Regions from separate parts of the Pseudomonas sp. GW821-FHT01E10 genome, predicted to be linked through region 3. Evidence: predicted binding sites of a transcription regulator. Region 3 holds the regulator's gene; each other region holds the start of a gene.

Region 1 (10,233 bases), on a different contig from region 3:
CCGATGCCCATCAGGCCCATTTTCGGCAGGCCGAACATGCCGGTGATCAACGCATAGTTGAGCAGGAAGTTGGCCACGGTGCCGCCGAGGCTGATGACCATCACCGGCGTCGCCCGGCCGATGGCGCTGGTGAAGCCGCGCAGTGCCATGAAACTCAGGTAGCCGGGCAGGGCGAACGGCAGGATCAACAGAAACTGGCCGGCGGCCTGGACGTTGGTTGCGGTCTGGCCGAACAGCAGCAACACCGGTTTGAGGTTCCACAGCAGCAGACCCGCCACCAGCGCCATCAACCAGGCCAGCCACAAACCGGCCTGGGTCAGCCGCGCTGCGCCGATGATGTCGCCCGCGCCCTGACGAATTGCCACCAGGGTGCCGACCGCCGCGATCACGCCGATGCAGAAGATCGACACGAACGAATACGTCGCCGCGCCCAGACCGCCGCCGGCCAGCGCCTCGGGACTCAGGCGCGCCATCATCAAGGTGTCGGTGAGGACCATCAACATGTGCGCCAACTGCGAGGCAATCAACGGCCCCGCCAGCCGCAGGATGGCCCAGAGTTCAATACGCGCTGGATGCTGCATGATCATCACGCTCGATTGTCAGAGAGAACAGGAAGCGTCGATTCTCGGCGCTCTGCGGGGTTTCCACAAAGGGATAAAAAGGATGGGTAGCATGATTAAAACTCATGCTCGGGACTTTCTGATAAGTTGAGGCAATCGCGCTATAGGAGGTTTCCCAATGTCTCGTCGTCTCCCTCCCTTGTATGCCCTTCGAGCATTCGAAGCGGCGGCGCGGCATAGTTCGTTTACCCGCGCCGCCGAAGAGTTGTCGATCACGCAAAGTGCGGTCAGCCGGCACATTCGTACGCTCGAAGAGCATTTCGCCTGTCGGCTGTTTCATCGCAGCGGGCGCAACCTGCAACTGACCGAATCGGCGCGGCTGATCCTGCCGGGCATTCGCGAAGGCTTCACCGCCCTTGAGCGGGCCTGCAACACCTTGCGCGCCGAAGACGACATCCTGCGCATGAAAGCCCCGTCGACCCTGACCATGCGCTGGCTGTTGGCGCGGCTCAGTCGCTTTCGCCACCTGCGACCGGGGAACGAGGTGCAATTGACCAGCGCCTGGATGGACGTCGATACGGTGGACTTCAACCATGAACCCTTTGACTGCGCCGTCATCCTCAGCAACGGGCATTTTCCACCGGACTGGGAGACGACTTTGCTGTTCCCCGAAGAGTTGATTCCGGTGGGCGCGCCGAATCTGCTGAAGGATCAACCGTGGGACGTTGCGCGCCTGGCCAGCACCGAACTGCTGCACCCGACGCCGGACCGCCGTGACTGGCGCAACTGGCTGGAGCGCATGGGCCTGAGCGATCAGGTCTCGCTCAAGGGCGGGCAGGTGTTCGACACCTTGGAGCTGGGCATGATCGCTGCCGCCCGTGGCTACGGCGTGTCCATGGGTGATTTGCTGATGGTGGCGGAGGATGTCGCGCAGGGACGTCTGAGTTTGCCGTGGCCGACGGCCGTCGCCAGTGGTGAGAATTATTACCTGGTCTGGCCGAAAACCCGCCCGGGAGGTGAACGTTTGCGCCGGCTCAGCGATTTCCTGCAAGGCGAAGTCCGGGCCATGGAATTACCGGATGTCGAACGCCTGGGTTGAATCGATGGAGCCGCTGCGATGGCGGCCTTGAGCCATATCCCCGTTAATCACTCAAGTATTCGGCTTTGCCGCCGAAAATCTGCTGATGGAACCTTCGTACCAGGCTCCACGTTTTCCCCTCTATCAGAAATTTAGCCGAGTGCGACGGGATCAGGATGATCCGGCCCACTGGGTCAGGAGCTGTCATGTCTCAACCTCGTGCTCGGATTGCCTCACAGCTGGGTCTTGCGCTTGCCGTGATACTGGCGATTGTCATCAGCGGCAGCACCGTGTTTGCCCTGCGCTCGCTGGACGCCGCCAACCTCGCCACCCGCGAAGAGCACCTGGCCAGCGAGGCGCGGCTGCTGGCCGATCAGCTGAGCACGTTCCACGGCACGTTGCGTGAGAGTACCCAGCGCCTCAGCGGCCTGTTCGAGAAGCGCTTCAGCGCCGGTTTGAGCGTGCATCCGGATGAGCCGGTGACCGTGGCGGGCGTGCAGACCCCGGGCCTGCACCTGGGTGGCGAAGTGTTGAACAACAACTTCAAGGAAGTGGATGAGTTCAAGCAAATGACTGCCGGCGTTGCGACGCTGTTCGTGCGCAGTGGCGAAGACTTCATCCGGGTCAGCACGTCCCTGAGCAAACAGGACGGCACCCGGGCCATCGGCACATTGCTGGATCACGCTCACCCGGCTTATGCGCGCTTGATGGCCGGGCAGAGCTACGTCGGTCGCGCCTTGCTCTTCGAACGGTCCTACATGACTCAGTACACCCCCGTACGCGACAGCGGCGGTAAGGTGATTGCCGTGCTGTTCGTGGGATTCGATTACACCGACGCCCAGAACGCCCAGTTCGAAAACCTCAAGCGCTTCCGCATCGGCCAGACCGGCTCCCTGGCGTTGCTCGATGAGCAGAACAAATGGCTGGTGCCGATCGCCGGTGTGCAAGCATTGGACGTGGCCGTCCCGGCCATCGTCGGTCTGGCCAAGACACCGGGCAAGGGCGATTTCTGGAGCGACAAGTCGCAAGACTTCTACAGCATTGCCGTGCCGTTCGAAGGCGGCCCATGGTCGGTGGTGGCGAGCATGCCGAAAGCGGAAATCCGCGCGGTGACCTGGAGCGTCGGCATTCGCCTGGCCATCGGCAGCCTGTTGGCGATGTTGCTGGCGGTGGGTTCGGCGGTCTGGTTGTTGCGCAGCAAACTGGCGCCGCTGGGGGATCTGGTGCGTCAGGCCGAAGCCTTGGGTGCCGGTGATTTGAGCGTGCGCCTGAACGTGTCGAGCAACGACGAAATCGGTCAGTTGGCCCGCGCTTTCAACCAGATGAGCCAGGCCTTGTCGACCATGGTCGAGCACATTCGTAGAGCCTCGGAAGAGGTCAACAGCCGCGCCCAGGCGTTGTCCGGTCTGTCTGGCGGTGCCTATGAAGGGATGGAGCAGCAGTCCGGCGAAATCACCAGCATGGCCGGCGCCGTGGAAGAATTCAGCGCCACCTCGCTGAACATCGCCGACAACATGGGCAACACCCAGCGCCTGGCGCAGGAAAACGCACAGCAAACCCAGATCGGTCGTACGTCGATGGACGAAGCGTCCTCATCCCTGGAGCAAATCGCCGGTGCGCTGAACAGCACCGCGACGGTAATCAACACCTTGGGTCAGCGCTCCCAGGAAATCGGCGGCATCGTCGGGGTGATCACCGCGATCGCCGAGCAAACCAATTTGCTGGCGCTCAACGCTGCCATCGAAGCCGCCCGTGCCGGTGAACAAGGTCGTGGGTTTGCGGTGGTGGCCGATGAGGTGCGCAACCTGGCTTCACGCACTCGCCAGGCCACTGACGAAATTTCCGGGATGATCCAAAGTATCCAGCAGGAAACCGGCAACGCGATCAGCACCATGGAGCAGGGTAACGTGCTGATGCAGGAAGGCTTGTCGCGCAACGCCAACGTCGCCTCAGCCCTGGCGCGAATCGATGAGCAAAGTCGCTCGGCCGGTCAGCAATTCGCCGCCATCACCACCGCGACCCAGGAGCAAAGCAGCACCGCGACCTTGCTCAGCAGCAACCTGCAAAGCATTGCCTTGGCGAACAGTGAGCAGCGGGAAGTGGTGTCGAACCTGGCGGTGACTGCCAAAGAGCTGGAGAAGCTCGCGGCGGACTTGCGGCATGAGGTTGACCGGTTCCGCTAAGGCACCTCCGAAACAGCCATCGCGAGCAGGCTCGCGATGGCATCAACTCGATTCTGCGCGTTATCCACAAGCCCCGTATCGACGATCATTTGGCATTTGCCGTCGTGATCTCGATTTTTATGCTTGCTGAAACGTTTCTTCAAGTTTATAAAAATGGCACAACTCCAAGAAAGGCTGCTGCCATGACCCCGCTCAAACTCTTCGTTGCCCTCAGCGCACTGTCCGCTGCTTCCCACGCCATGGCCTGGGATTACGTCCTGCTCGATACCGACAAAGCCGCCCAGAACTGGCAGATCACCAGCCAGCAACTCGGCGTGAAAACCGACAAACCCTTCTCCGTGACCCTGCGCACCTTGCATGGCGGTCGGCAGGAGGGCGTCAGCATTGTCGACATCGATAATGGCGCGATGAAACTCTCGGTGGTGCCGACTCGCGGCATGAACGTGCTGCAAGCTTCGGTCGGCAATGTGCGCATGGGCTGGGATTCGCCGGTCAAGGAAGTGGTCAACCCGTCCTTCATCGAACTCAACGGTCGCGGTGGCCTGGGCTGGCTGGAAGGTTTCAATGAACTGGTCACCCGCTGCGGCTACGAATGGGTCGGCCATCCCGGCATGGACAATGGCGAGCTGCTGACCCTGCACGGTCGCGCCGCCAACATCCCGGCCAACAAAGTCACCCTGCACATTGATGAAAAACCGCCATACGCCATCAGCCTGCGCGGTGAACTGAAAGAGCAGGCATTCAAGAAGGTCGACTTCTCCGTCGCAACCGAACTGGTCACCGACCCCGGCAGCGTTGTGTTCGCCCTCAACGACACTCTGACCAACAACGGTGATTATCCGAAGGAATACCAAGCGCTGTATCACAGCAACTTCAGCACCCCGTTCCTGGAACAGGGCGCCCGCTTCGCCGCGCCGGTGAAGCAGGTGTCGCCGTTCAACGACAAAGCCAAGGGCGATTTGCCGGACTGGCAAACCTACCGCGCACCGACCAAGGACTACGACGAAACGGTTTACAACGTGGTGCCGTATGCCGATGCCAAGGGCGATACGTTGACCGTGCTGCATAACAAGGCCGGCAGCCTGGGTGTCTCGGTCGGCTTCAACACTCAAACACTGCCGGTGTTCTCCCTGTGGAAAAATACCGATACCCAGGGCCAGGGCTATGTTACGGGGCTGGAGCCGGGAACGAGCTTTTCCTATAACCGCCGGTATCAGCGGCCACTGAACCTGGTGCCGACAATTGCGCCGAAGGAACAGAAGCAGTTCCGTATCAGCTACAGCTTGTTGGCGGATAAGGCGGCTGTGGATAAGGCGTTGAAACGGGTGAGCGAGATTCAGGGCGGGCGCGAGACTGAAGTGCGGCAGACGCCGTTGGTTGATCTGACCAAGGGGTGATACGGACTAGAGCGTTGTTGGCCGATATTGCAGCGCTTCGGCCAGGTGTTCGCGTCTGATCCCGTCAGCCTGCTCAAGGTCCGCCAGCGTGCGCGCGACCTTGAGCAGTCGATGGGCCGCTCGCAACGACAGCGTTAAACGCTCGCAGGCGGATTCCAGCCAGTTTTCATCGGCTGTGGATAACTTACAGTGCCGGCGTAGGCCTGGCAGGTCGAGGAAGGCATTGGCGCAACTCTGGCGTTTGTGTTGCCGCTCTCTTGCATCAGCAACCAACTCGGCGGCGGTGGCTGTATCGTCGCCGGGATTCAACGCAGGATTCAACGCCGTGGCCTCACGAGCAACCGTCAGGTGCAGATCGATGCGGTCCAGCAGCGGCCCCGACAGTTTGTTGCGATAGCGCTGCACCATGTCCGGCGTGCAGGAACAACGACCACTTGGCTCGCCAAGATATCCACAGGGGCAGGGATTCATCGCAGCCACCAATTGAAAGCGCGCCGGAAAGCGAACGCGGTCCTTGGCGCGGGAAATCACGATGTGGCCGGATTCCAATGGCTCTCTCAACACCTCCAATACCTTGCGATCAAACTCTGGAAGCTCATCGAGGAACAACACGCCATGGTGGGCGAGGGTGATTTCGCCGGGTTGCGGTTTCGAGCCGCCACCCACCAGTGCCGGGCCTGAGGCGGAGTGGTGTGGCTGTCGGAAGGGACGCTGTGGCCAATGACTCAACGGCACACAACTGGCGACCGATTGAATCGCCGCGACTTCCAGTGCTTCGCTCTCGGCCAATGGCGGTAACAACCCCGGCAGACGACTCGCCAACAACGTTTTCCCCGTCCCCGGCGGACCGCTGAACAGCAGGTTATGAGCCCCCGCCGCTGCAATCAGCAAGGCTCGCTTGGCCGCAAGTTGTCCCTGAACTTCATTCAAGTCGGGATAGGGTTTGCTGGCGTAGAGCAAACCGTTGGAAGCGTAGGGTTCGATGGGCGTGTGACCATTGAAATGCGCGACCGCTTGAAGCAGATGATCCACCGCAATCACCTTCAACCCCGACGCCAGGCAGGCTTCTTCAGCGTTCGCTCGCGGGACTACCAGCGTGCGCCCGGCCTTGCGCGCCGCCAGCGCCGCCGGCAACACCCCGCGAACCGCACGCACCGCGCCCGACAGCGCCAGCTCTCCCAGGCACTCCACGTCATCCAGCGTCAACGTCGGCACTTGCACACTGGCCGACAGAATCCCCAAGGCAATCGCCAGATCGAAACGCCCGCCATCCTTCGGCAAATCGGCGGGAGCGAGATTCAAGGTGATGCGCCGCGCTGGAAATTGCAGCCCCGAATTGATGATCGCGCTACGCACCCGATCCTTGCTTTCCTTCACCGCCGCCTCGGGCAGCCCGACCATGGTCAGCGACGGCAAGCCGTTAGCCAGATGCACTTCGACGGTGACGGCGGGCGCATCCACGCCGACTTGGGCGCGGCTGTGGACGATGGATAGGGACATGGTCGTTCCTTGAGCTGACGGGGAACCGCTTCCTGCGGGTTTTTTAAAGCGTAGTAGGAGAGGGGCGCTTTAACGTGGCAGAAGAGCCGCCAAACTTTCGCAGGATGTTGCTGGGGCCGGTGAGTTGATTCCAGCCAGTTAAGCCATAACACGATCCGTAGCAGCTGGCGGAGCCGGCGCACGGCTGCGCAGCAGTCGTAAAATCAGATCACGCGGTGGATCAGGCAGACCGTACAACTTGGATTTACGACTGCTGCGCAGTCGAACGCAGCCTTCGGCAGCTGCTACAAAGGTTACGTCGCGGCTGGTATTTGGGCGTAATCAACCGAGGAGCTAGATTTCTTTGTAGGACCGGGCCTGGATAGATGAAGGACTTCGGTGAAAGAGTTCGGACGCTCTTGTCGGATCGGGGGGGATGCTTATGATCACAGCTGATCAAGCCCTAAGGAGGGGAGATGAGCAATTCTGGAATGCGGCCGATTCATCCTGGCGAAATCCTTGAAAAGGAGTTTCTAGAGCCTCTGGGCATTACGGCGACTGGTCTGGCTAGCGTGTTGAATGAAGGCACGGATGAAGTGAGTGCCCTTTTCATGCAGGAGAGAGGTATTAGTCCTGAGCTCACAAAGAAGCTATCGCGCTACCTGAAAACCACGCCCGGATTCTGGTTAAAACTGCAATCGACCTACGATCAGCGCAGGGCCGAAATCGAGCGTGGTTGAGCTTCGGGTACTTAAAAAGACTGCAGCGTCCGCGAAGCACGCTTGAACGATGGTTCCCACGCTCTGCGTGGGAACCATCCCGTGACGCTCTGCGTCACATCTGGAGCGTCCCTGGCGGCGTTCCCACGCAGAGCACGGGAACGATCAGGTTACTCGGCGTCAGCAGGTGGATTGAGCTTCGCTTCCAGCTCCGCCACTTTCGCCTCCAAGCTCTCCAACCGGGCGCGGGTCCGCGCCAGCACAACCATCTGGCTGTCGAATTCTTCACGGCTCACCAAGTCCAGCTTGCTGAAGCCGCTCTGCAACAAAGCCTTGAACTGGCTTTCGATTTCGCTTTTCGGCAGTGGGGTGTCGCCGCTGAAGAGGCGGGAGGCGGTGCCGCTCAGGGCGTCGAGGAAGTCTTTGGGCGCGAGCATGGGAAATGTCCTGTCAACAATGGCGGGCAGTGTACCACGCAGTGTCTATAGTCAATCTCGAAGGCTGGGATGCACGCTTTTCGCGCATGCGAGTGGAGAGCCACGCACTGTTGTTGTGCGTAACCGTGGCGTCAATCGGCTGGAGAGGCCTGCGTTAGCGGCCAAGGGCTTGAAATCAATGGCTTTTGGATAGATGGCAAGCTTTCTGCTTAGTCGCTGGTGACCCATGCACTGATGCAGTCGCTGTGACGAATGCAGTGCGCCAAGCGGAACGGGGGAAGTTTCGTGCGGAGTGGTTAGCTGGCGTCGGACGGGCAGGTAAAGCCGACGATGCGTTACAAAGCCAGGCACTGCGCTTAGACTTGAGTCGGGTTTGTTTTCCTGGGGCAAGTCCACCAATTCGGGAGAGAGTTTTCATGAAGCTAGTCACTGCCATCATCAAGCCGTTCAAACTGGACGACGTGCGCGAGTCGCTGTCCGAGATCGGCGTGCAGGGCATTACCGTTACTGAGGTCAAAGGCTTCGGTCGGCAGAAGGGTCACACCGAGCTGTATCGCGGCGCGGAGTACGTGGTCGATTTTCTGCCTAAGGTGAAGATCGATGTCGCCATTGACGACAAGGATCTGGACCGGGTTATCGAGGCGATAACCAAGGCCGCCAACACCGGCAAGATCGGTGACGGCAAGATCTTCGTGGTCAATCTGGAACAGGCGATTCGCATCCGTACCGGCGAAACCGATACCGACGCAATCTAAGCCGCCACAAACCCAACGCCCCAGGAGAAAACAAAATGACTCTGCGTAAATTCGCAGGGCTAGGAGCCCTGTTGTCCATCGTAATGCCTGGCCTGGCCATGGCGGCAGATCCGGTGGCGCCTCCAGTCCTCAATTCCGGCGATACCGCCTGGATGATGACCTCGACAGCCCTTGTGCTGTTCATGACCATCCCCGGCCTCGCGCTGTTCTACGGCGGCATGGTTCGTTCCAAAAACGTTCTTTCGTTGATGATGCAATGCTTCGCCATTACCGGCCTGGTCACCATCCTGTGGTTCCTTTACGGCTACAGCATGGCGTTTGACACAACGGGTATGGAAGCTAACGTCGTCAACCTCAATTCGTTTGTCGGCAGCTTCGCCAAGGCATTCCTCGCCGGCATCACGCCTGCCAGTATTACCGGCCCCGCGGCGCTGTTTCCCGAGGCGGTGTTTGTCACCTATCAGATGACCTTCGCCATCATCACCCCCGCGCTGATCGTCGGTGCTTTCGCCGAGCGGATGAAGTTCTCCGCAATGCTGGTGTTCATGGGGATCTGGTTCACCCTGGTTTACGCGCCGATTGCGCACATGGTCTGGAGCGGTCCGGGTTCGCTTTTGGGCGACTGGGGCGTGCTCGACTTCGCAGGCGGCACCGTGGTGCACATCAACGCCGGTGTGGCCGGGCTGATCGCCTGTCTGGTACTGGGCAAGCGTAAAGGCTTCCCAACCACCCCGATGGCTCCGCACAACCTCGGCTATACCCTGATGGGTGCCGCGATGCTCTGGGTTGGCTGGTTCGGTTTCAACGCCGGTTCCGCTGCCGCAGCCAACGGCACTGCCGGTATGGCCATGCTGGTGACTCAGATCGCTACCGCCGCCGCAGCCTTGGGCTGGATGTTTGCCGAGTGGCTGACCCACGGTAAACCGAGCGCACTGGGTATCGCTTCGGGCGTGGTGGCCGGTCTGGTTGCGATCACTCCGGCGGCGGGTACCGTTGGCCCGATGGGCTCGATGATCATCGGTCTGGCAGCGGGCGTGGTGTGCTTCTTCTGCGCCACGACTCTGAAACGCAAAATGGGTTACGACGACTCCCTCGACGCTTTTGGCGTGCACGGTATCGGCGGTATCCTCGGCGCGATCCTGACGGGTGTGTTCGCTGCACCGTCCCTGGGTGGTTTCGGCACCGTCACCGACATCGCGGCTCAAGTCTGGATTCAGTGCAAAGGCGTGGGCTTCACGGTGATCTACACCGCGATCGTCACCTTCATCATCCTCAAGGTGCTGGACGCTGTCATGGGTCTGCGCATCACCGAGGAAGAAGAAGCAGTCGGCATCGATCTGGCGCTGCACAACGAACGCGGCTACAACTTGTAAGCACGCCTATAAAAAATGCCCGGCTTGCCGGGTATTTTTTTGTCTTGATTTTGTCAGTGAAGGAAAGGCTGAAAGGTTTTTTCATACACGTTCAGGGGCGTTTACAACGGGTGTTTTTCTGCGGCCAATGGCTTACACGATTGAAGGAATATTAGGGCCTTTGTTTTTTCCCAGAGCGCGCTAGAATGCGCCCCGAACGTGCGGAGAACTGTATGTGGCAACAGACTCTGATTACCCTGCGGGCACGGCCCC
Region 2 (10,233 bases), on a different contig from region 3:
GAGAGAATCATGATTCTCTTCCGGCAGCCCGTCCGCCAGCAGCTGGCGCATGCTGATCACCGCCATCACATACCCGGCGGGCGTGGTGCCCGGCAGCTGCTGACGGCTGACCGGTGCCACCAGCAACACACCCCGTGAATAGGCAGGCTCAATGCCTACCAGATGCAATGGTTGCGAGACAACCATGCGGCCAGTTCGATCGGCACGCTCCAGGGTCGAACGGCGCAGGGGCTGGGCCAGCAGGTCGTAACCCAGCGGCGTGGGCAGTCGGCTCTGGGTTTGTGTATAGAGCACCGGCACGTACTCGTCCCGTTCCGCGGCCGGTTGCAACTGGCCGTCGGCGGTGAGTTCGCGAAAGGTGAAATTGCTCAAGCCTTCGTCATGCACGAAGCGTTCAAGCAAGGGGCGTTCGGCGCGGGAAACCCGTGGTGCCCAGGAATAGGCTTGAGTGCGCCGCAAAAGAGGTTTGGCGTAACCGTCGAATTCCTCGCGGGACACCGACTCGGAATTGGCGAAGAACCGGCGCAGGCCATCAAGGCGCTGCTCCTGATCTTCGAAACGTTCTACGATACGGCTGTAGCGTTCACTGGCGAGCAGTTGGAAACGTTGCCGCATTTGCTGATGAAACTGATTGAGTGTTGCCCAGGCCAGCAACCCCGTAAGAATCCCGCCGACGAGCAATACCAGCAGCGCGACCAGCCAGGCCGAGACATCTTCGCTGATAAAACCCAGGATCTTGGGGCGCACGGCGTGTAACGACATAAACGCAACTCATAACGCCAGGTGCCGGAAAGCCCATTGGCCATGAGTTGAGTTATAGCTATTAGCCACTAATTTGACCAGCACTGAAAGAACCAAAGAGCCTTTAAAAATCAAGGCTCTGTGGATCCAATCAGGCTCAAGTGTCAGCGAGCAGTGATCTTCCAGGCACGGTGGATCTTGCCATTACGGGCGAAATCCGGATCGATGGTCTGGGCCGTGATTTCTTCAACGGCATAACGCTCGGTGAGGTTTTCCTCGAGCTGGAACTTGCGGAAGTTGTTGGAGAAGTACAACACCCCACCCGGTGCCAGTCGCGCCATGGCCAGGTCGATCAACTGCACCTGGTCACGCTGCACGTCGAAGATCCCTTCCATGCGTTTGGAGTTGGAGAAGGTCGGCGGGTCGATGAAGATCAGGTCGTATTCGTCACGGCAGGCGTCGAGCCAGGCCATCACGTCGCCCTGCTCCAGACGGTTCTTGTCGGAGAAACCGTTCAGCGACAGATTTCGCCGCGCCCAGTCCAGGTAAGTTTTCGACAGATCGACGCTGGTGGTGCTGCGCGCACCGCCCTTGGCCGCATGCACACTGGCCGTCGCGGTGTAGCAATACAGGTTGAGGAAGCGTTTGCCGGCCGCCTCTTTCTGAATCCGCATGCGCATCGGCCGGTGGTCGAGGAACAACCCGGTGTCGAGGTAGTCGGTGAGGTTCACCAGCAGCTTCACGCCGCCTTCGTTAACCTCGTTGAACTTGCCCTGGGCGCTCTGGCGTTCGTACTGCTTGGTGCCGCTCTGACGTTCGCGACGCTTGACCACCACGCGGCTCTTGTCGATGTTCAACGCCTGCGGGATTGCCGCGAGGGCATCGAACATCCGCGCCGAGGCTTTTTCCGGATCGATGGATTTCGGCGCGGCGTATTCCTGAACGTGGACCCAGTCGTGATACAGGTCGATGGCCATGGAATATTCCGGCATGTCGGCATCGTAGACGCGGTAGCAGTCGATGCCTTCACGCTTGACCCACTTGCCCAGCGCCTTGACGTTCTTTTGCAGACGGTTGGCAAACATCTGCCCACCTTCGCTCAGGCGCGGCTGCTCGATCACCGGGGCGGGTGCCGGAGCCGGTTTGATCGGATTGCCGTTCTTGTTGTACTTGCGCTCTTGCGGCTCACTCGGTGCTTCATCGTAGGCCGCCTGTTCACGCTCGGCCTGACGCTGTTCCGGGGTGCGACGCTCGCCGGTGACGAACTGGTCTGGCGTGACCTTGATCAACAGCAATTTGCACGGCAACGCGCCGTTCCAGAACGAATACTGTTTGTGGCTGCGGATGCCCATGCGCTTGCCCAGGTCCGGAGCACCGGTGAACACCGCCGCCTCCCAGTTCAAGCACGCCTGACGCAGACGCTCACCGAGGTTCTGGTAGAGGTAGAGCAGGCTCGCCTCATCGCCCAGACGCTCGCCGTACGGAGGGTTGCAGATCACCAGGCCTTTCTGGTTCTGGTCCGGGCGCGGCTCGAACGTTGCCACTTCGCCCTGGTAAATCTTGATCCACTCGCTCAGGCCGGCACGTTCGACGTTGTTGCGGCCCGGTTGAATCAGGCGTGGGTCGGCTTCGTAACCGCGAATCCACAGCGGTGGCTTGGCCAGGCCGGCCGCGGCGCGTTCAGTGGCTTCTTCGTGGAGTTTTTTCCACAGCGCCGGTACGTGACCGAGCCAGGCGGTGAAGCCCCACTGCTCACGGCGCAGGTTCGGCGCCATATCGGCGGCGATCATGGCGGCTTCCACCAGGAACGTGCCGACACCGCACATCGGGTCAGCCAGCGCGCCACCATCGGCGGCAATGCGCGGCCAGCCGGAACGGATCAGAATCGCTGCCGCGAGGTTTTCCTTCAGCGGCGCCGCGCCTTGCTGCAAGCGATAACCGCGCTGGTGCAGGCTGTGCCCGGACAGGTCGAGGGACAGGATGGCTTCGCCACGGTCCAGACGCAGGTGAACGCGCAGGTCCGGGTTGAGCTTGTCGATGGACGGGCGATCGCCTTGCGGGGTGCGCAGTTTGTCGACGATGGCATCCTTGACCTTCAAGGCGCCAAAGTGCGTGTTGTCGATGCCAGAGCCGTGACCGCTGAATTCGACGGCCAGGGTGCCGTCGTTGAGCATGTGGTCTTGCCAATCGATATCCAGCACGCCGTGATAGAGATCTTCGGCGTCCTTCATCGGGAAGCGCTTGAGCACCAACAGCACCCGGTTCGCCAGACGCGACCACAGGCACAGGCGATAAGCGGTTTCCATGGTGGCCATGCCGCGCACAGCCGAGGTGTGCTCGCGTGCTTCCTCAAGGCCAAGCCCGACGGCTTCCTCGATGAGCAGACCTTCAAGGCCTTTGGGGCAAGTGAGGAAGAGTTCGAAACGATCGGACATGGTAATTCCAGAGCCTTTAGCTAAGTGAACCGGCAACGCGTTGCCGATCCGGTTTTCAATCAGGCGTTTTTCTAACAGAACGCCCGCGTGGCACGAAGGTGTGCCGTCCCACCCTGACTGCTCGGGTTAAAAGAGCTTAGATGCCAGGGCAGATAAAAAAGTTGATGAAACAAAATGTCATAAGTCGACCCTTCGTCGAATAATACCCAAGAGCAACGGGTGTCATTCTCGTTAAGGCGCAACCCCCAGCATCCCAGCGAAGGGCCGATCATACCGGGCTTTGGCCAATCAACACGGCACAAATATCGTGTTACTTATGGCCATACCATCTTTATGGTTACGTTCTTATGACAAAACGGTCATTCCCTCGATGTGACGCATTGGTTAGAACTCCACTCAGGTTGACGTCGCAACGGCGTCAACACCTTGGCTCGCGACGCCGGCAGCGAGCCACCAACGGCAGAATTTTTCTGCCTGACCTCGATTGAGGTCGACGCGATACATACAGTCAACAAGTGAGGGAAACACCCTATGAGAAGACTTAAGCGTGATCCGTTGGAAAGAGCATTTTTGCGCGGATATCAATATGGCGTTGGTGGTAAATCCCGTGAGCTTTGCCCTTTTACTCTACCGTCGGTACGCCAAGCCTGGATCAATGGCTGGCGAGAAGGACGCGGCGACAATTGGGACGGTATGACCGGCACTGCGGGAATCCACAGACTCAACGAACTTCACGCCGTCGGCTAATACAGGGCACACACTCCGACACGACAATCTGATTACGCTACGACTTAACCACGCACGTCCTATCCGGACGGCGGGCTTCGGCCCAGGGGCTCCTTCGGGGAGCCCTTTTTTATGCCTGCAAAGAAACTACGGTGGTGAGGTCGTTTCTGTGGCGAGGGAGCTTGCTCCCGCTGGGCTGCGATGCGGCCCCAAAACCAATCAACCCGGAGTGTCAGGTAAAACGCGGTTGCAGGATTTACGACTGCTTCGCAGCCGAGCGGGAGCAAGCTCCCTCGCCACAAAAGCCCCCACCATCAGGGCCCAAATCAGGCTTCAGCGCAACGCGGCGATGGCATCTACCGATTCACGAATCAGTGCCGGGCCTTTATAGATAAAGCCCGAATAGATCTGCACCAGGCTCGCACCCGCAGTGATTTTCTCAGCCGCGTGCTTGCCTTCAGTGATACCGCCCACGGCGATGATCGGCAAGCGACCGGCCAGTTCCGCCGCCAGCACCTTCACGGTGTGGGTGCTCTTGTCGCGAACCGGTGCGCCGGACAACCCGCCCGCCTCGTCACCGTGCTCCAGGCCTTCGACGCCGACGCGGCTCAGGGTGGTGTTGGTGGCGATCACCGCATCCATCCCGGTTTCGATCAACGCCTGGGCGACTTGAGCGGTTTCTTCATCGCTCATGTCCGGTGCGATCTTGATCGCCAAAGGCACATGTTTGCCGTGGCGCAGGGCCAATTCCGCCCGGCGCGTGGCCAGGTCGGCGAGCAATTGCTTGAGCGAATCGCCGAATTGCAGGCTGCGCAGGCCCGGTGTGTTCGGCGAGCTGACATTGACCGTCACGTAGCTGGCGTGTGCGTAGACCTTGTCCAGGCAGATCAGGTAGTCGTCAACCGCACGTTCAACCGGCGTATCAAAGTTCTTGCCGATATTGATACCCAGCACGCCCTTGTACTTGGCTGCCGCCACGCGAGCGAGCAAGTGATCGACGCCGAGGTTGTTGAAACCCATGCGGTTGATGATCGCCTCGGCTTGGGGCAAGCGGAAAATCCGCGGTTTCGGATTACCCGGTTGCGGACGCGGGGTAATGGTACCGATTTCGACGAAACCGAAACCCAGTTGGGCAAATCCGTCGATCGCCGCGCCGTTCTTGTCCAGACCGGCCGCCAGACCCACCGGGTTCGGGAATTCCAGGCCCATGACCGTCACCGGCATTTTCGCCGGTGCCTTGCACAGTAAGCCGTTGAGGCCCAAACGCCCGCCCGCGCCGATCAGGTCCAGGGACAGATCGTGGGAGGTTTCCGGGGAAAGTTTGAACAGCAGCTGACGGGCCAGGGTGTACATGGGCAGGCTTGACTCGGGTGGCGATGAGAGGCGGCGATTATAGCCGCGCATCGAGTCCACAGGCGAGGCGCACGACAAAATCAGCCAGCGATGGCATATGCCTTGCACCAACATGATCATCAGCACTCATGCCAACGACGGAATGAGTGGAAGGACAATGGCGTCGTCACCGGCTCTGCTCGCGCAGAGGCCATGGGACGACGTTTTTTTTGGAAGGTGCAAATCGATGAATGAACCATCAGCCGGCCCACTGGCCTGGGTCAACGGCAGCGATGCCCCGGAAAAAACCGAAATAAACCTTGGCTTCATGGCTCTGAGCGACTGCGCCTCAGTGGTGGTCGCCGCCACCCAGGGCTTCGCCCAGCCTTACGGTCTGACCCTGAACCTCAAGCGCCAGTCGTCCTGGGCCAACCTGCGGGACAAACTGGTCAGCGGCGAACTCGACGCCGCCCACAGCCTGTACGGCCTGATTTACGCCGTGCACCTGGGCATCGGCGGCGTAGCCTCCACCGACATGGCCGTGCTCATGGGCCTGAACCAGAACGGCCAGAGCATCAACCTCTCCCACGGCTTGCAGGCCTTGGGCGTGACCAGTCCTGAAGCACTGGACCATCACGTGCACCAAAGTCGCCCAAAACTGACCTTCGCCCAGACATTTCCCACAGGCACCCACGCCATGTGGCTGTATTACTGGCTGGCGAGCCAGGGCATTCATCCGTTGCAGGATGTCGACAGCGTGGTGGTGCCGCCGCCACAAATGGTCGCGCACCTGCAAGCCGGGCGCATCGACGGGTTCTGCGTCGGCGAACCGTGGGCTGCCAGTGCGGTGCAACAGAATCTCGGTTTCACCATGGCCACCACCCAGACCATCTGGCCCGACCACCCGGAAAAAGTCCTCGGCTGCACCCGCGCCTTCGTCGAGCAATACCCCAATACCGCCCGGGCCCTGGTGATGGCGATCCTCGAGGCCAGCCGCTTCATTGAAGCCAGCCGCGAAAATCGCCGCAGCACCGCGCAACTGTTGAGCGCCCCCGAATACCTGGATGCCCCGCTCGATTGCATCGAACCGCGTTTGCTCGGCGACTATACCGACGGCCTGGGCAATCACTGGCAAGACCCGCATGCGATGCGTTTCCACAGTGGCGGAGAGGTCAATCTGCCGTATTTGTCCGACGGCATGTGGTTCATGACCCAGTTCCGTCGCTGGGGCTTATTGCGTGACGACCCGGATTACCTCGGCGTGGCCCGTCAGGTCCAGCAACTAGACTTATACCGAGAGGCCGCCACCGCTGTCGGCGTGCCCGCCCAGGTTCAGGAAATGCGCAGCAGTCAACTGATCGACGGCAAAGTCTGGGACGGTTCGGACCCGGCCGGCTATGCCCGCAGCTTCACGCTGCACGCCATGAGCGACAGCGCCCCCCTTCTCGCCAGCCGCTGACAGGAGCCTGCGAATATGTTGCGTATCCTGCTGATCAATGACACCGCGAAAAAAGTCGGGCGTCTGAAAGCGGCCCTGATCGAAGCCGGGTTCGAAGTCATCGACGAATCCGGCCTGACCATTGACCTGCCCGCGCGCGTCGAAACGGTGCGTCCGGACGTGATCCTGATCGATACCGAGTCACCGAGCCGCGATGTGATGGAACAAGTGGTGCTGGTTACTCGCGACCAACCACGGCCAATCGTGATGTTCACCGACGAGCACGATCCCGGCGTGATGCGCCAGGCGATCAAGTCCGGCGTCAGTGCCTACATCGTCGAAGGCATTCACGCACAACGCTTGCAGCCGATTCTCGACGTGGCCATGGCTCGCTTTGAAAGCGATCAGGCCCTGCGCGCGCAACTGCACGCCCGCGACCAGCAACTGGCCGAGCGCAAGCGCATTGAGCTGGCCAAGGGGCTGCTGATGAAGATGAAGGACTGCAACGAAGAAGAGGCCTACACCCTGATGCGCCGCCAGGCCATGAGCCGCCAGCAGAAGCTGATACAGGTGGCGGAACAGATCATTGCCATGAGTGAACTGCTCGGTTGATCCGATCATTGTGGCGAGGGGGCTCGCCCCCGTTGGGCTGCGAAGCGGCCCCTTGCATTCCTTCAGAAGTCCTCGCACACAGGCCTTGCGACGGCTTCGCCGCCGAACGGGGGCAAGCCCCCTCGCCACAAAAAGCAGATTGTTGGCACAGATCTCGCTAAGTAATCCCTGCAAGGTAACCAACGGCGGTTGCCCCACCTACGACAAAGACGTCGCTCACCTCATTCGCCCCCTTTTGCGAATCAGGTAGCGGCGTTTTTCCGTTTTGGCCCCAGAGACCGGGGCTGGTGGTGCGGCCGTTGCGGCGCCCCACCTGCAAGCTCATGACTCCTTCTTGATACGCCTGACAGCTGAGGTGCGCGATGAATTCAAGCTTCTGGAAATCCGGCCATACCCCGACACTGTTCGCAGCCTTCCTCTATTTCGATCTGAGCTTCATGGTCTGGTACCTGCTCGGCCCCCTGGCGGTGCAGATCGCCGCTGACCTGCACCTGACCACCCAACAGCGCGGGCTGGTGGTGGCCACGCCGATTCTGGCCGGTGCCGTATTGCGCTTTGCGATGGGCCTGCTGGCTGATCGCCTGTCGCCAAAAACCGCCGGGATCATCGGCCAGATAATCGTCATCAGCGCCCTGCTCGTTGCCTGGAAAGTCGGCATCCACAGTTACGAGCAGGCGCTGTTGCTGGGCCTGTTCCTCGGCATGGCCGGTGCGTCCTTCGCCGTCGCCCTGCCGCTGGCCTCGCAATGGTATCCGCCGCAGCACCAAGGCAAAGCCATGGGCATCGCCGGTGCCGGTAACTCGGGCACCGTGCTGGCCGCCCTGATCGCTCCGGTGCTGGCCGCCGCGTATGGCTGGAGCAACGTGTTCGGCTTCGCCCTGATCCCGTTGATCCTGACCCTGATCGTCTTCGCCTGGCTGGCCAAGAACGCCCCTGAGCGGCCGAAAGCCAAGTCCATGGCCGACTACCTCAAGGCCCTGGGTGACCGCGACAGCTGGTGGTTCATGTTTTTCTACAGCGTGACCTTCGGCGGCTTCATCGGTCTGGCCAGCGCCCTGCCCGGCTACTTCAACGACCAGTACGGCTTGAGCCCGGTGACCGCCGGCTACTACACCGCGGCGTGTGTATTCGGTGGCAGCCTGATGCGTCCGTTGGGTGGCGCGCTGGCGGATCGCTTCGGCGGGATTCGCACCCTGTTGGCGATGTACACCGTGGCAGCGATCTGCATTGCGACCGTGGGTTTCAATCTGCCGAGTTCCTACGCAGCATTGGCGCTTTTCGTCTGCACTATGCTCGGTTTAGGTGCAGGTAACGGTGCCGTATTCCAGTTGGTCCCACAGCGTTTTCGTCGGGAGATCGGTGTGATGACCGGTTTGATCGGCATGGCCGGTGGCATCGGTGGCTTCGCACTGGCGGCCGGCATGGGCGCGATCAAGCAAAGTACCGGCAGCTATCAAATGGCCTTGTGGTTGTTCGCCAGCCTCGGCGTACTCGCCTGGTTCGGTCTGCACGGGGTGAAACGTCGCTGGAGAACCACTTGGGGTTCGGCAGCCGTCACCGCGGCTCGCGTGTGAGGATTGAATGAGCCTGCAACTGAGTTTTGCCGAAGCCAGCGCCATCGGCCCTCGCGAAGAGAACCAGGACGCTCTGCGCCTGGTCACTCCGGCTCCGGCACTGGCGGCGAGCAAGGGCTACCTGTTCGCCATCGCCGACGGCGTCAGCCAATGCGCCGATGGCGGTCTCGCGGCCCGTTCGACCTTGCAGGCGTTGGCGCTGGATTATTACGCCACACCGGAAACCTGGGGTGTCGCCCAGGCACTCGATCGCCTGCTGCTGGCGCAAAACCGCTGGCTGCAGGCCAACGGCGGCGGGCAACCGCTGCTGACCACGGTCAGTGCCCTGGTGATGCGCGGCAGGCGTTTCACCCTGGCGCATGTCGGCGATTGCCGGGTTTACCGCTGGCACGCCGACACCTTGCAACGGGTGAGCGAGGATCACGTCTGGGACCAGCCGGGCATGCAGCATGTGCTCAAGCGGGCCCTGGGGCTGGATCAACATCTGGTGCTGGACTTTCTGGATGGCGAACTGCGCCTGAACGAGAGTTTCGTGCTGCTCAGCGACGGCATCTGGGCCGTGCTGGGCGATACCGCCATCGCGGCGATTCTGCGCGATCAACCTGACCTCAACAGTGCCGCGCAGACCCTGGTCAGCGCCGCGCACCTGGCGGGCAGCCAGGACAATGCCAGCGCCCTGCTGGTGCGGGTCGATGCCCTTGGCGAAACCAGCATTGGCGATGCACTGATTCACCTGCAGCAATGGCCTCTGCCGCCTGCACTGAAACCGGGCCAGACCTTCGAAGGCTGGCAGGTCGAAGGGATCCTCGGCCAGAGCCAGCAATCGCTGCTCTACCGGGTGCGCGATGCACAACAACAGCGCTGGCTACTGAAAACCTTGCCCGGCGCTCTGCGTGACGATCACCAGGCCGGGCAGGCATTGTTGTCGGAGGAATGGTTTCTCAAGCGTGTAGCCGGTCGGCATTTCCCTGAAGTCCATGCCGCCAGTCAGCGTCAGCATTTGTATTACGTGATGCGTGAGTATTCCGGATCGACCCTGGCTGAGTTGCATGAGCGCGTCACAACGCTGCCACTGGCGCAATGGCAGGACTTGGCCGAACGCTTGCTGCGGGCTGTCGGCATCCTGCATCGACGGCAGATTCTGCATCGCGATATCAAACCGGAGAATCTGCTGCTGGGGGACGACGGCGAGTTGCGCCTGCTGGATTTCGGCCTCGCCTACTGTCCGGGGCTGTCCGAAGATCAAGCCTTCGCCCTGCCTGGAACGCCCAGCTATATCGCGCCAGAAGCGTTCCGCGGCGACCTGCCGACACCACAACAGGATCTGTATGCCGTCGGCGTGACCTTGTACTACCTGCTCACCGGGCATTATCCC
Region 3 (10,233 bases):
GACAAAAGGCTCGTCGTACATGAGAATTTGCGGATCGAGGGCAATCGCCCGGGCCAGCGCGACTCGACGCTTCATACCGCCGGACAATTCGTCAGGCATCAGGTCAATGGCGCCACGCAAGCCCACGGCCTGCAATTTGAGCAGGACAATATCGCGAATCATCTCTTCCGGCAGTGTGGTATGAACACGCAGCGGAAAGGCGACGTTCTCGAATACATCGAGATCGGTAAACAACGCGCCGCTCTGAAACAGCACGCCCATGTGCTTGCGCGCATCGAACAAATCGCTGCGCGACAACGTCGGCAGGTTCTGGCCATTGACCCAGACTTCGCCGCTGGTGGGGCGCAATTGGGCCCCCATCAACCGCAACAGCGTGGTCTTGCCACACCCGGAAGGCCCCATGATGCCGGTGACCTTGCCGCGTGGTATGCGGATATCGATGTTATTGAAAATGCTGCGCGCACCGCGCTTGAAGGTCAGTCCCTTCAGCTCGACCGCGTAGGCGTTATCGGCACTCATCTAAACTCCTTGCGATGCAGCCTCTCACTCGGACGCCTGGCTTTCTGACGAAAGCACATACCTTCCCGGGCAGGCCGAACTGGCGGCGAACTATATCACTGCAAATGCCAAGCGCCCAAGGCCCAAGCCGGGCACGTTCAGCAACATGACCACCTGAAATCATCTATTTAGAGGGTCTCGGTAACAAGGAATGACAAACCGCGACGAACTTGCGTGAGGGTTTTGATCATTACCGTTATAATCGCCGCCTTTTCATCAGGCTATACGATTTCTGACATGAGCCAATCCAGCGACCTGATTCAATCTGCACAACGCACCATCCGTCTCGAACTGGAAGCCGTGCAAGGCTTGTTACCCCATATCGACGCGGATTTCGTACGCGCTTGCGAGATGATTCTGGCCAGCAAAGGCCGCGTAGTCGTGGTCGGCATGGGCAAATCGGGGCACATCGGCAACAAGATTGCCGCCACCCTGGCCAGCACCGGCACCACGGCGTTCTTCGTGCATCCAGCCGAAGCCAGCCACGGCGACATGGGTATGATCACGCGTGACGACATCATCCTGGCACTGTCGAACTCCGGTTCCACCAATGAAATCGTTACCCTGCTGCCACTGATCAAGCGCCTGGGCATCAAATTGATCAGCGTCACCGGCAATCCCGATTCGGCACTGGCCAAGGCTGCCGAGGTCAACCTCAACGTTCACGTCGAGCACGAAGCCTGCCCGCTGAACCTGGCGCCAACCTCATCGACCACCGCCGCTCTGGTGATGGGCGATGCCCTGGCGGTGGCGCTACTGGAAGCCCGCGGTTTTACCGCTGAAGATTTCGCCTTTTCCCACCCAGGCGGCGCACTTGGTCGACGCCTGCTGTTGAAAGTGGAAAACGTCATGCACGCCGGGCAAGAGCTGCCGCAGGTTAAGCGCGGCACCCTGCTCAAGGACGCATTGATGGAAATGACCCGCAAGGGCCTGGGCATGACCGTGATTCTGGAAGCCAACGGTAAACTTGCCGGGATCTTCACCGACGGCGATCTGCGTCGCACCCTGGACCGCAGCATCGACATCCACAGCGCCACCATCGAGCAGGTGATGACCGCCCACGGCAAGACCGCACGTGCCGAGATGCTGGCTGCCGAGGCGTTGAAAATCATGGAAGACCACAAGATCAATGCACTGGTCGTTGTCGACAGCGAAGACCGCCCGGTCGGCGCCCTGAACATGCACGATTTGCTGCGCGCTGGAGTAATGTAATGAGCACGGACCTGCTGCAACGCGGCAAACAGATCAAACTGGCGGTATTCGACGTCGACGGAGTGCTGACCGACGGGCGCCTGTACTTCCTCGAAGACGGCAGCGAATTCAAGACTTTCAACACCCTCGACGGCCAAGGCATCAAGATGTTGATGGCAGCCGGCGTGCAGACCGCTATCATCAGCGGACGCAAGACCCCGGTGGTCGAACGACGAGCCAGGAACCTCGGCATTCCACACCTGTACCAGGGTCGCGAAGACAAACTGGTGGTGCTCGACGAGCTCCTTGCCCAACTCAACCTGAACTATGAACAAGTGGCCTACCTCGGCGACGACCTGCCGGACCTGCCGGTGATTCGCCGCGTCGGTCTGGGCATGGCCGTGGCCAACGCCGCCAGCTTCGTGCGCGAACACGCCCACGGCATCACCCAGGCCCGTGGCGGCGAGGGTGCCGCGCGCGAATTCTGCGAATTGATCCTGCGCGCCCAGGGCCGCCTCGATGCGGCCAACGCCGCGTACCTGTGAGCCCATCATGCTGAGCAAAAAGATTCGCAACATCCTGATATTCGGTTGCATCGCGGCGCTATTCGCTGCGGTCGGCTATTGGAACATCAGCCCGGAACGCTTCCTCGACAAGCCAGTGGCGCATGTCGATGAAGCCATGATCGACTATTACGCAACCAACGCCCACAGCGTGCAGTACCTGCCGGACGGCAAACTGCAGTATGAAATGACGTCCGACAAGGTCGAACACCTGAAGGCGACGGAAGTGACGTTGCTGTCCAACCCTGACCTGAACATGTTTCGTGGCACCGAATTCCCTTGGCACGTCCAGAGCGAACGCGGCGAAGTCAACCCGGACGGCACCCAGGTCGAGCTGATCGACTCGGTACGTATCACGCGTTTCGACGAAAAAAACCGTAAAACCCTGATTACCACCACCCGTATGACAGTGTTCCCGCAGCAGCAATATGCGCAGACCGATCAACCCGTTAGAATCGATGGCGCCGGCGGTGTATCGACAGGCAACGGAATGAAAGCGTACTTGAAAGAAAGCAGGATACACCTGCTATCGAACGTAAGAGGACAGTATGAGGCTCGTTAAAACCCTCCCTATTTTGCTCAGTCTGAGCGCAGCACTGGGAAGCGTGAGCGCCTGGGCTCTGCCGACCGATCAAGCGCAGCCTATCCGCATCCAGGCCGACGACGCCCAACTGGACGACAAGAACGGTGTTGCCACCTATAAAGGTGATGTGATCATCACTCAGGGCTCGATGATCGTTAAGGGCAACACCGTGACCATCACCCGCACGCCAACAGGCGAGATCGATGTGGTGACCTCGGTGGGCAACCTCGCCTACTTCGAGCAACTGCAGACCGCTGGCGACACCAAGCCTGTTCAGGGCTGGGGCGTAACCATCCAGTACCACGCAGCGCAAAACCGCGTCGTACTGATCGACAAGGCCAAAGTTGTCGACAAGGACAACAACGTCACCCAGGGCGAAAAAATCGTCTATGACACGATCAAGAAACTCGCCAGCGCCGGTCGCGCCACGGGCAGCAAGGTCACCGAGACACGTCCGCGTATCGACATGGTGATCCAGCCGAAGAAGAAAACCGACGAGAAAACCCAGTAATGGCAACTCTGAAAGCTCAGCATCTGGCCAAGAGCTACAAGAGCCGCCAGGTCGTGCGTGACGTCAGCCTGTCCATCGACAGCGGCCAGATCGTCGGCCTGCTTGGCCCCAACGGCGCCGGCAAAACCACCTGTTTTTACATGATCGTGGGTCTGGTACAGGCCGATCAGGGTCGCGTACTGATCGATGACCTGGACGTCAGCCACCAGCCGATGCACGGTCGCGCGAAGGCCGGTATCGGCTATCTTCCGCAAGAAGCGTCGATCTTCCGCAAGCTGTCGGTGACCGACAATATCATGGCCATCCTCGAGACCCGCAAGGAGCTCGACAAGGCCGGTCGCCGCAAAGAGCTGGAAAGCCTGCTGCAGGAATTTCACATCCACCACATTCGTGACAGCCTTGGCATGAGCCTGTCCGGTGGTGAACGCCGTCGGGTGGAAATCGCCCGGGCACTGGCCACCAACCCGAAATTCATCCTCCTCGACGAACCCTTCGCCGGCGTGGACCCGATCTCGGTGGGCGACATCAAGCAGATCATCCACCACCTCAAGGCCAAAGGCATTGGCGTGCTGATCACTGACCACAACGTCCGTGAAACCCTGGACATCTGCGAAACCGCCTACATCGTCAACGATGGCCAGCTGATCGCTGAAGGCGACTCCGCCACCATCCTGGCCAACGAACTGGTCAAGGAAGTGTATCTGGGCCATGAGTTCCGCCTGTAAGCGCTGAGGTGCCTGGCCAGTCGCCTTGGTGCTCATATCAATAAAAAATCAATAGTTTTTTATTGTTACAGCGCTCTAGGCAAACACTTCAGTTTCAGGCATATAATTTGCTTATGTTTGGCGCTTCGGCGCCCTGTAGTGGATGGCGCATGTGCGCCGGCGAATAAGGTGTTAAGCCCCTGCCATGAAACCATCGCTAGTCTTGAGAATGGGCCAGCAGCTGACGATGACACCGCAGCTGCAACAGGCCATCCGCCTGCTCCAATTGTCGACCCTGGACCTGCAACAGGAAATCCAGGAGGCCCTGGAGTCCAATCCGATGCTCGAACGCCAGGAAGAAGGCGACGACTTCGATAACGCAGACCCCTTGGCCGACAAAGCCGAACAGCAACCCAACACCGACATTCAGGAACCCTCCTACCAGGAAACCGCCCCGACGGTGGATAACCTTGAGGAAGGCGACTGGAACGAGCGCATTCCCAACGAATTGCCTGTCGATACCGCCTGGGAAGACGTCTACCAGACCAGCGCCAGCAGCCTGCCGAGCAACGATGACGACGAGTGGGATTTCACCACCCGTACTTCGGCCGGTGAAAGCCTGCAAAGCCATTTGCTCTGGCAACTGAACCTGGCACCGATGTCCGACACCGATCGCCTGATCGCCGTGACCCTGATCGACTGCATCAACAATCAGGGCTATCTGGACGAAACCCTCGAGGAAATCCTCGAGGCCTTCGATCCGGAACTGGACATCGAACTGGACGAAATCGAAGCCGTCCTGCACCGCATCCAGCAATTCGAGCCCGCCGGTATCGGCGCCCGCAACCTCGGTGAATGCCTGCTGCTGCAACTGCGCCAACTGCCCGCCAAGACCCCTTGGCTGACCGAGGCCAAGCGCCTGGTCACCGATTACATCGACCTGCTCGGCAGCCGCGACTACAGCCAGCTGATGCGCCGTATGAAGCTCAAGGAAGATGAACTGCGCCAGGTGATCGAACTGGTCCAGAGCCTCAACCCGCGCCCGGGGTCGCAAATCGAGTCCACCGAAGCCGAATACGTCGTTCCCGACGTGATCGTGCGCAAGGACAACGAGCGCTGGCTGGTGGAACTGAACCAGGAGTCGGTGCCGCGCCTGCGGGTCAACGCCCAATACGCCGGCTTCGTACGCCGCGCCGATACCAGCGCTGACAACACCTTCATGCGTAATCAGTTGCAGGAGGCTCGCTGGTTCATCAAGAGCCTGCAAAGCCGCAACGAAACCCTGATGAAAGTGGCCACCCAGATCGTCGAGCATCAACGCGGCTTCCTGGAGTACGGCGACGAGGCCATGAAACCGCTGGTGCTGCATGACATCGCCGAAGCGGTGGGCATGCACGAATCGACGATTTCACGGGTGACCACGCAAAAATTCATGCATACCCCACGGGGCATCTATGAACTGAAATACTTTTTTTCCAGCCACGTCAGTACCTCCGAAGGCGGTGAATGCTCGTCTACGGCGATCCGCGCGATCATCAAAAAACTGGTTGCCGCGGAAAATCAGAAAAAGCCGTTGAGTGACAGCAAGATCGCTGGTTTACTGGAGGCACAAGGCATTCAGGTGGCTCGCCGCACCGTCGCCAAGTACCGCGAATCCCTAGGAATCGCGCCTTCGAGCGAACGCAAGCGGTTGATGTAGAGCCACGCCACAGCGTTCCAGTGGTAGATCATCGGATCTACCGCTTTATGCACTGGCAACGAAGGAGAAGCTGTATGCAAGTCAACATCAGTGGACACCAACTGGAAGTGACCGAACCTCTTCGCACCTACATCGGCGAAAAACTCGAACGATTAGAGAGGCATTTCGACAAGATCACCAACGTGCAGGTCACGATGACGGTCGAGAAGCTCAAGCAGAAAATCGAAGCCACGCTGCATATTCCCGGCAATGAGGTGGTCGCTAACGCGGAACATACCGATATGTACGCAGCGATCGACGCACTGACCGACAAGCTGGATAAACAACTCAAAAAGCATAAGGAAAAGACCCAGAGCCTCCTCCAGGGCGCGACCGGTCGTTAACACTCCCAACCCATGATCCGACTTGAAAGCATCCTGACCCCCGGCCGTTCCCTGGTGAACGTGCCGGGCGGCAGTAAAAAGAAAGCCCTCGAGCAAATTGCCAACCTCATCCATCGCGAAGTGCCGGATCTGGCCATGCAGGATGTCTTCGAGAGTCTGGTCGCCCGTGAAAAACTCGGTTCCACCGGCTTTGGCAACGGTATCGCCATCCCCCACTGCCGTCTCAAGGGCTGCGGATCGCCCATCAGTGCCTTGATGCACCTGGATGCACCCATCGATTTCGACGCCATCGACGGCGCTCCGGTTGACCTGCTGTTTGTACTGCTGGTCCCCGAAGCCGCCACCGATGCGCACCTGGAGTTGCTGCGCCAGATCGCCAGCATGCTTGATCGCAAGGAAGTGCGTGAAAAACTGCGCAGCGCCCCGAGCAACGAAGCCTTGTATCAGGTTGTCCTGGACGAGCAAAACGGTCACTAATCATGCGCCTGATCATCGTCAGCGGCCGCTCCGGCTCAGGTAAAAGCACTGCCCTCGATGTTCTCGAGGACAACGGCTACTACTGCATCGACAACCTGCCGGCCGGTCTGTTGCCGGAACTGGCCGAACGCGCACTGATTCACACCGAACTGGCACAACCTCTGGTGGCCGTGTCCATCGATGCACGCAACTTGCCGAGCCACCTGTCACGGTTTCCCGAATTGCTGGAAGAAGTCCGCAGCCGGCATATCCAGTGCGATGTGCTGTATCTGGACGCCGATGAAGAGACCCTGCTCAAACGATTTTCGGAAACCCGCCGCCGTCACCCGCTGAGCAGTGCCAATCGCTCGCTGGCGGAGGCGATAGAGGACGAAACCAATCTGCTGGGGCCGATCGCCGACCTGGCCGACCTCAAGGTCAACACCACCAATCTGAACCTGTATCAGCTGCGCGATACCATCAAGCTGCGCCTGCTGAATCAGCCGGAGCCCGGTACTGCGTTTCTGGTGGAGTCTTTCGGGTTCAAGCGTGGCATGCCGGTGGACGCCGATCTGGTGTTCGACGTGCGCTGCCTGCCTAACCCTTACTGGAAACCGGAGCTGCGGGCACAGTCCGGGCTCGATCAACCGGTGGCCGACTACCTGGCGGCGCAGCCGGATGTCGAGGAAATGTTCCAGGACATTTCCTCCTACCTGCTCAAGTGGCTGCCCCGCTTTGCCGCCAGCAACCGCGCCTATGTCACCATTGCCATTGGCTGCACCGGCGGGCATCACCGCTCTGTCTACCTGACCGAACGTCTGGGCCAGGTCCTGCAACAATCCCTGAAGAACGTCCAGGTTCGCCACCGCGACCTCAGCTAAAGGATTCACATCGCGATGCCTGCTCTGGAAATCGAAATCATCAACAAGCTGGGCCTGCATGCCCGCGCGTCTGCAAAATTCGTTGGCGTCGCCGGGCAGTTCCCTTGCCAGATCAGAGCTGGCCGTACACCGGAAACGATGGTCGATGGCAAAAGCATCATGGCCATGATGATGCTCGCGGCCGGCAAGGGCACCAAAATCCACCTGAAAACCGAAGGTGAACAAGAGCAGGAAGCTATGGATGCACTGGTGGCGCTGATCAACAACTTCTTCGACGAAGGCGAATAAAGATCAATGGATTTCGGCTTTCGGTTGCGCCCACAGATGCGTAGGCGCTGACGAAGCTGCGATATTTTGATCCAAAAAAAAAGCGCCACCCAATCGGGTGGCGCATTTTTTTTGTGCAGCAACCGCAGCTTAACTACCTGCCACCGTCATCCGCTCGATCAACACCGAACCTGTGCGAATGTTGCTGCGCAATTCCAGGTCATTACCGACCGCAATGATCTGCTTGAACATGTCGCGCATGTTGCCGGCAATAGTCACTTCCTGGACCGCGAACTGGATTTCGCCGTTCTCGACCCAGAAACCCGCTGCGCCACGGGAGTAATCGCCAGTGACCATGTTCAGGCCCTGCCCCATCAATTCAGTGACCAGCAGGCCACGACCCATGCGGCGCAACAGGGCCGCCTGATCTTCATCGCCATGGGTGACGAACAGGTTGTGCACGCCGCCGGCATTCGCGGTGCTCGGCATGCCCAGCTTACGGCCGGAATAGGTGCCAAGCACGTAGGACACCAGCTCGCCGTTTTCCACGAACGGCTTGGCGTAGGTCGCCAGGCCATCGCCGTCGAAGGCAGAGCTGCCCAAAGCGCGCATCAAGTGCGGACGTTCATCGATGGTCAGCCATTGCGGGAACAGTTTCTGCCCCAGCGTGCCTTCGAGGAACGAAGACTTGCGATACAGACTGCCGCCGGAAATCGCCGAGAGGAAACTGCCGAACAAACCGCCGGCCAGTTCCGCAGAAAACAGCACCGGCACTTCGCAGGTCGGTACCGGGCGTGCGCCCAAGCGGCTCGCCGCCCGTTGCGCGGCACGCTGGCCGATGCTCTCCGGGCTGGTCAACAAATTGCCCTGCCGGTTCACGTCGTACCAGTAATCACGCTGCATCTGGCCATCGGCTTCGGCGATCATCACGCAGCTGAGGCTGTGACGGGTCGAGGCGTAACCGCCGATAAAACCGTGGCTGTTGCCGTACACACGGCAACCCTGATGAGTGCTGAGGGTGGTGCCGTCGGCGTTCTTGATCCGACTGTCGGCGGCAAACGCCGCCGCTTCACAGGCCAGGGCCTGCTCGATGGCTCGCTCCGGTGTGATACTCCATTGGTGGAACAGGTCGAAATCCTGCAGCTCCTTGGCCATCAGCGCGGCATCCGCCAAGCCTGCGGCTTCGTCTTCGGACGTGTGCTTGGCAATCGCCAGCGCAGCAGCGACGGTTTCGCGAATCGCTTCCGAACCGCTGGCCGAGGTGCTGGCCGAGCCTTTGCGCTGCCCTACATACAAGGTGATGCCAAAGCCCTGGTCGCGGTTGAACTCAACGGTTTCGACTTCCCGCTGACGCACCGTGGTCGACAGGCCCTGCTCCAGCGACACCGCCACTTCACAGGCACTGGCGCCTTGGCGCTTGGCTTCAGCAATGATCTGCTCAACTTGCTCTTGCAGTGCCGGCAACGCTTGTGGGCCGACGCTTTCAACTGCACTCATGCTGTTCTCCACTCAAATTCTGCTTTCGGTAACGGTCATCGAGCGACCGGGCCGGACAAGCGGCCCCCGACTGGTTATCATGGCGGCGTTTCTTTGCGGACGGCCACCATGGTTGATTCTTACGACGACTCCCTCGATACGGGAGAAAAAAGCAAATCCCAGGTCAAACGCGAGCTGCATGCTCTGGTTGACCTCGGCGAGCGCCTTACAACACTCAAGCCTGACCTGCTGGCAAAACTGCCGTTGACCGACGCTTTGCGCCGGGCTCTGGCCGATGCGCCCAAGCACACCGCGAACATCGCGCGTAAACGGCACCTTCAGTTTATCGGCAAGCTTATGCGCGATCAGGACACTGGCGCCATTCTCACCCTGCTCGATCAACTCGATGCCTCCACCCGGCAGTACAACGAACGTTTCCACGGCCTGGAACGCTGGCGCGATCGCTTGATCGCAGGCGACGACGCCGTCCTGGAGAAGTTCGTCGTCGATTACCCGGAGGCCGATCGTCAACAATTGCGCTCCCTGATCCGTCAGGCCCAGCACGAACTGGCGACCAACAAGCCACCGGCTTCGAGCCGTAAAATCTTCAAGTACATCCGTGAGCTGGACGAGACTCAACGCGGTTTGCGTTAAGTCCCGAATCGGGTGAGTTGCCTCGCAACTCACCCGAAGCTTCACGCTTTCAAGAGCCCCTTACGATCCTGTGCCACCCACGGTGATCGCATCGATTTTCAGCGTTGGCTGGCCGACACCCACCGGCACCGACTGCCCATCCTTGCCACACGTTCCCACACCGCTGTCCAGCGCCAGATCATTACCAACCATCGACACCCGGCTCATGGCTTCCGGCCCGTTGCCGATCAACGTCGCGCCTTTGACCGGGGCGGTAATCTTGCCGTCTTCGATCAGGTACGCCTCGCTGGTGGAGAACACAAACTTG

The links. Region 3 encodes sigma-54, which starts transcription at its own class of promoters, with help from an activator protein. Its sites were predicted from a motif close to ANTGGCATNNANNTTGCTNT; they were not measured.
Region 1: a site for sigma-54 is predicted at 8,046-8,065, ahead of glnK (P-II family nitrogen regulator). Genes of this name have one in related genera too.
Region 2: a site for sigma-54 is predicted at 5,345-5,364, ahead of AC07V0_RS10430 (CmpA/NrtA family ABC transporter substrate-binding protein). Genes of this name have one in related genera too.

What each region holds. Positions count from the first base shown of each region.
Region 1 covers NZ_JBWKWT010000005.1:896-11,128, forward strand. The annotation lists gene AC07V0_RS11330 (NorM family multidrug efflux MATE transporter) at 1-581, opposite strand, end outside; gene AC07V0_RS11335 (LysR substrate-binding domain-containing protein) at 739-1,659, shown strand; gene AC07V0_RS11340 (methyl-accepting chemotaxis protein) at 1,845-3,821, shown strand; gene AC07V0_RS11345 (aldose 1-epimerase family protein) at 4,004-5,218, shown strand; gene AC07V0_RS11350 (YifB family Mg chelatase-like AAA ATPase) at 5,225-6,718, opposite strand; gene AC07V0_RS11355 (HigA family addiction module antitoxin) at 7,174-7,437, shown strand; gene AC07V0_RS11360 (accessory factor UbiK family protein) at 7,587-7,853, opposite strand; gene glnK (P-II family nitrogen regulator) at 8,270-8,608, shown strand; gene AC07V0_RS11370 (ammonium transporter) at 8,644-9,981, shown strand; gene AC07V0_RS11375 (secondary thiamine-phosphate synthase enzyme YjbQ) at 10,194-10,233, shown strand, end outside.
Region 2 covers NZ_JBWKWT010000004.1:304,238-314,470, forward strand. The annotation lists gene AC07V0_RS10410 (sensor domain-containing diguanylate cyclase) at 1-762, opposite strand, end outside; gene rlmKL (bifunctional 23S rRNA (guanine(2069)-N(7))-methyltransferase RlmK/23S rRNA (guanine(2445)-N(2))-methyltransferase RlmL) at 906-3,176, opposite strand; gene rmf (ribosome modulation factor) at 3,708-3,923, shown strand; gene AC07V0_RS10425 (quinone-dependent dihydroorotate dehydrogenase) at 4,236-5,255, opposite strand; gene AC07V0_RS10430 (CmpA/NrtA family ABC transporter substrate-binding protein) at 5,482-6,693, shown strand; gene AC07V0_RS10435 (ANTAR domain-containing response regulator) at 6,709-7,284, shown strand; gene AC07V0_RS10440 (nitrate/nitrite transporter) at 7,647-8,858, shown strand; gene AC07V0_RS10445 (bifunctional protein-serine/threonine kinase/phosphatase) at 8,866-10,233, shown strand, end outside.
Region 3 covers NZ_JBWKWT010000003.1:21,596-31,828, reverse strand. The annotation lists gene AC07V0_RS06620 (ATP-binding cassette domain-containing protein) at 1-519, opposite strand, end outside; gene AC07V0_RS06615 (KpsF/GutQ family sugar-phosphate isomerase) at 796-1,770, shown strand; gene AC07V0_RS06610 (KdsC family phosphatase) at 1,770-2,294, shown strand; gene lptC (LPS export ABC transporter periplasmic protein LptC) at 2,302-2,874, shown strand; gene lptA (lipopolysaccharide transport periplasmic protein LptA) at 2,861-3,406, shown strand; gene lptB (LPS export ABC transporter ATP-binding protein) at 3,406-4,131, shown strand; gene AC07V0_RS06590 (RNA polymerase factor sigma-54) at 4,316-5,809, shown strand; gene hpf (ribosome hibernation-promoting factor, HPF/YfiA family) at 5,884-6,192, shown strand; gene ptsN (PTS IIA-like nitrogen regulatory protein PtsN) at 6,205-6,669, shown strand; gene rapZ (RNase adapter RapZ) at 6,672-7,529, shown strand; gene AC07V0_RS06570 (HPr family phosphocarrier protein) at 7,545-7,817, shown strand; gene pmbA (metalloprotease PmbA) at 7,947-9,293, opposite strand; gene yjgA (ribosome biogenesis factor YjgA) at 9,402-9,926, shown strand; gene tldD (metalloprotease TldD) at 9,987-10,233, opposite strand, start outside.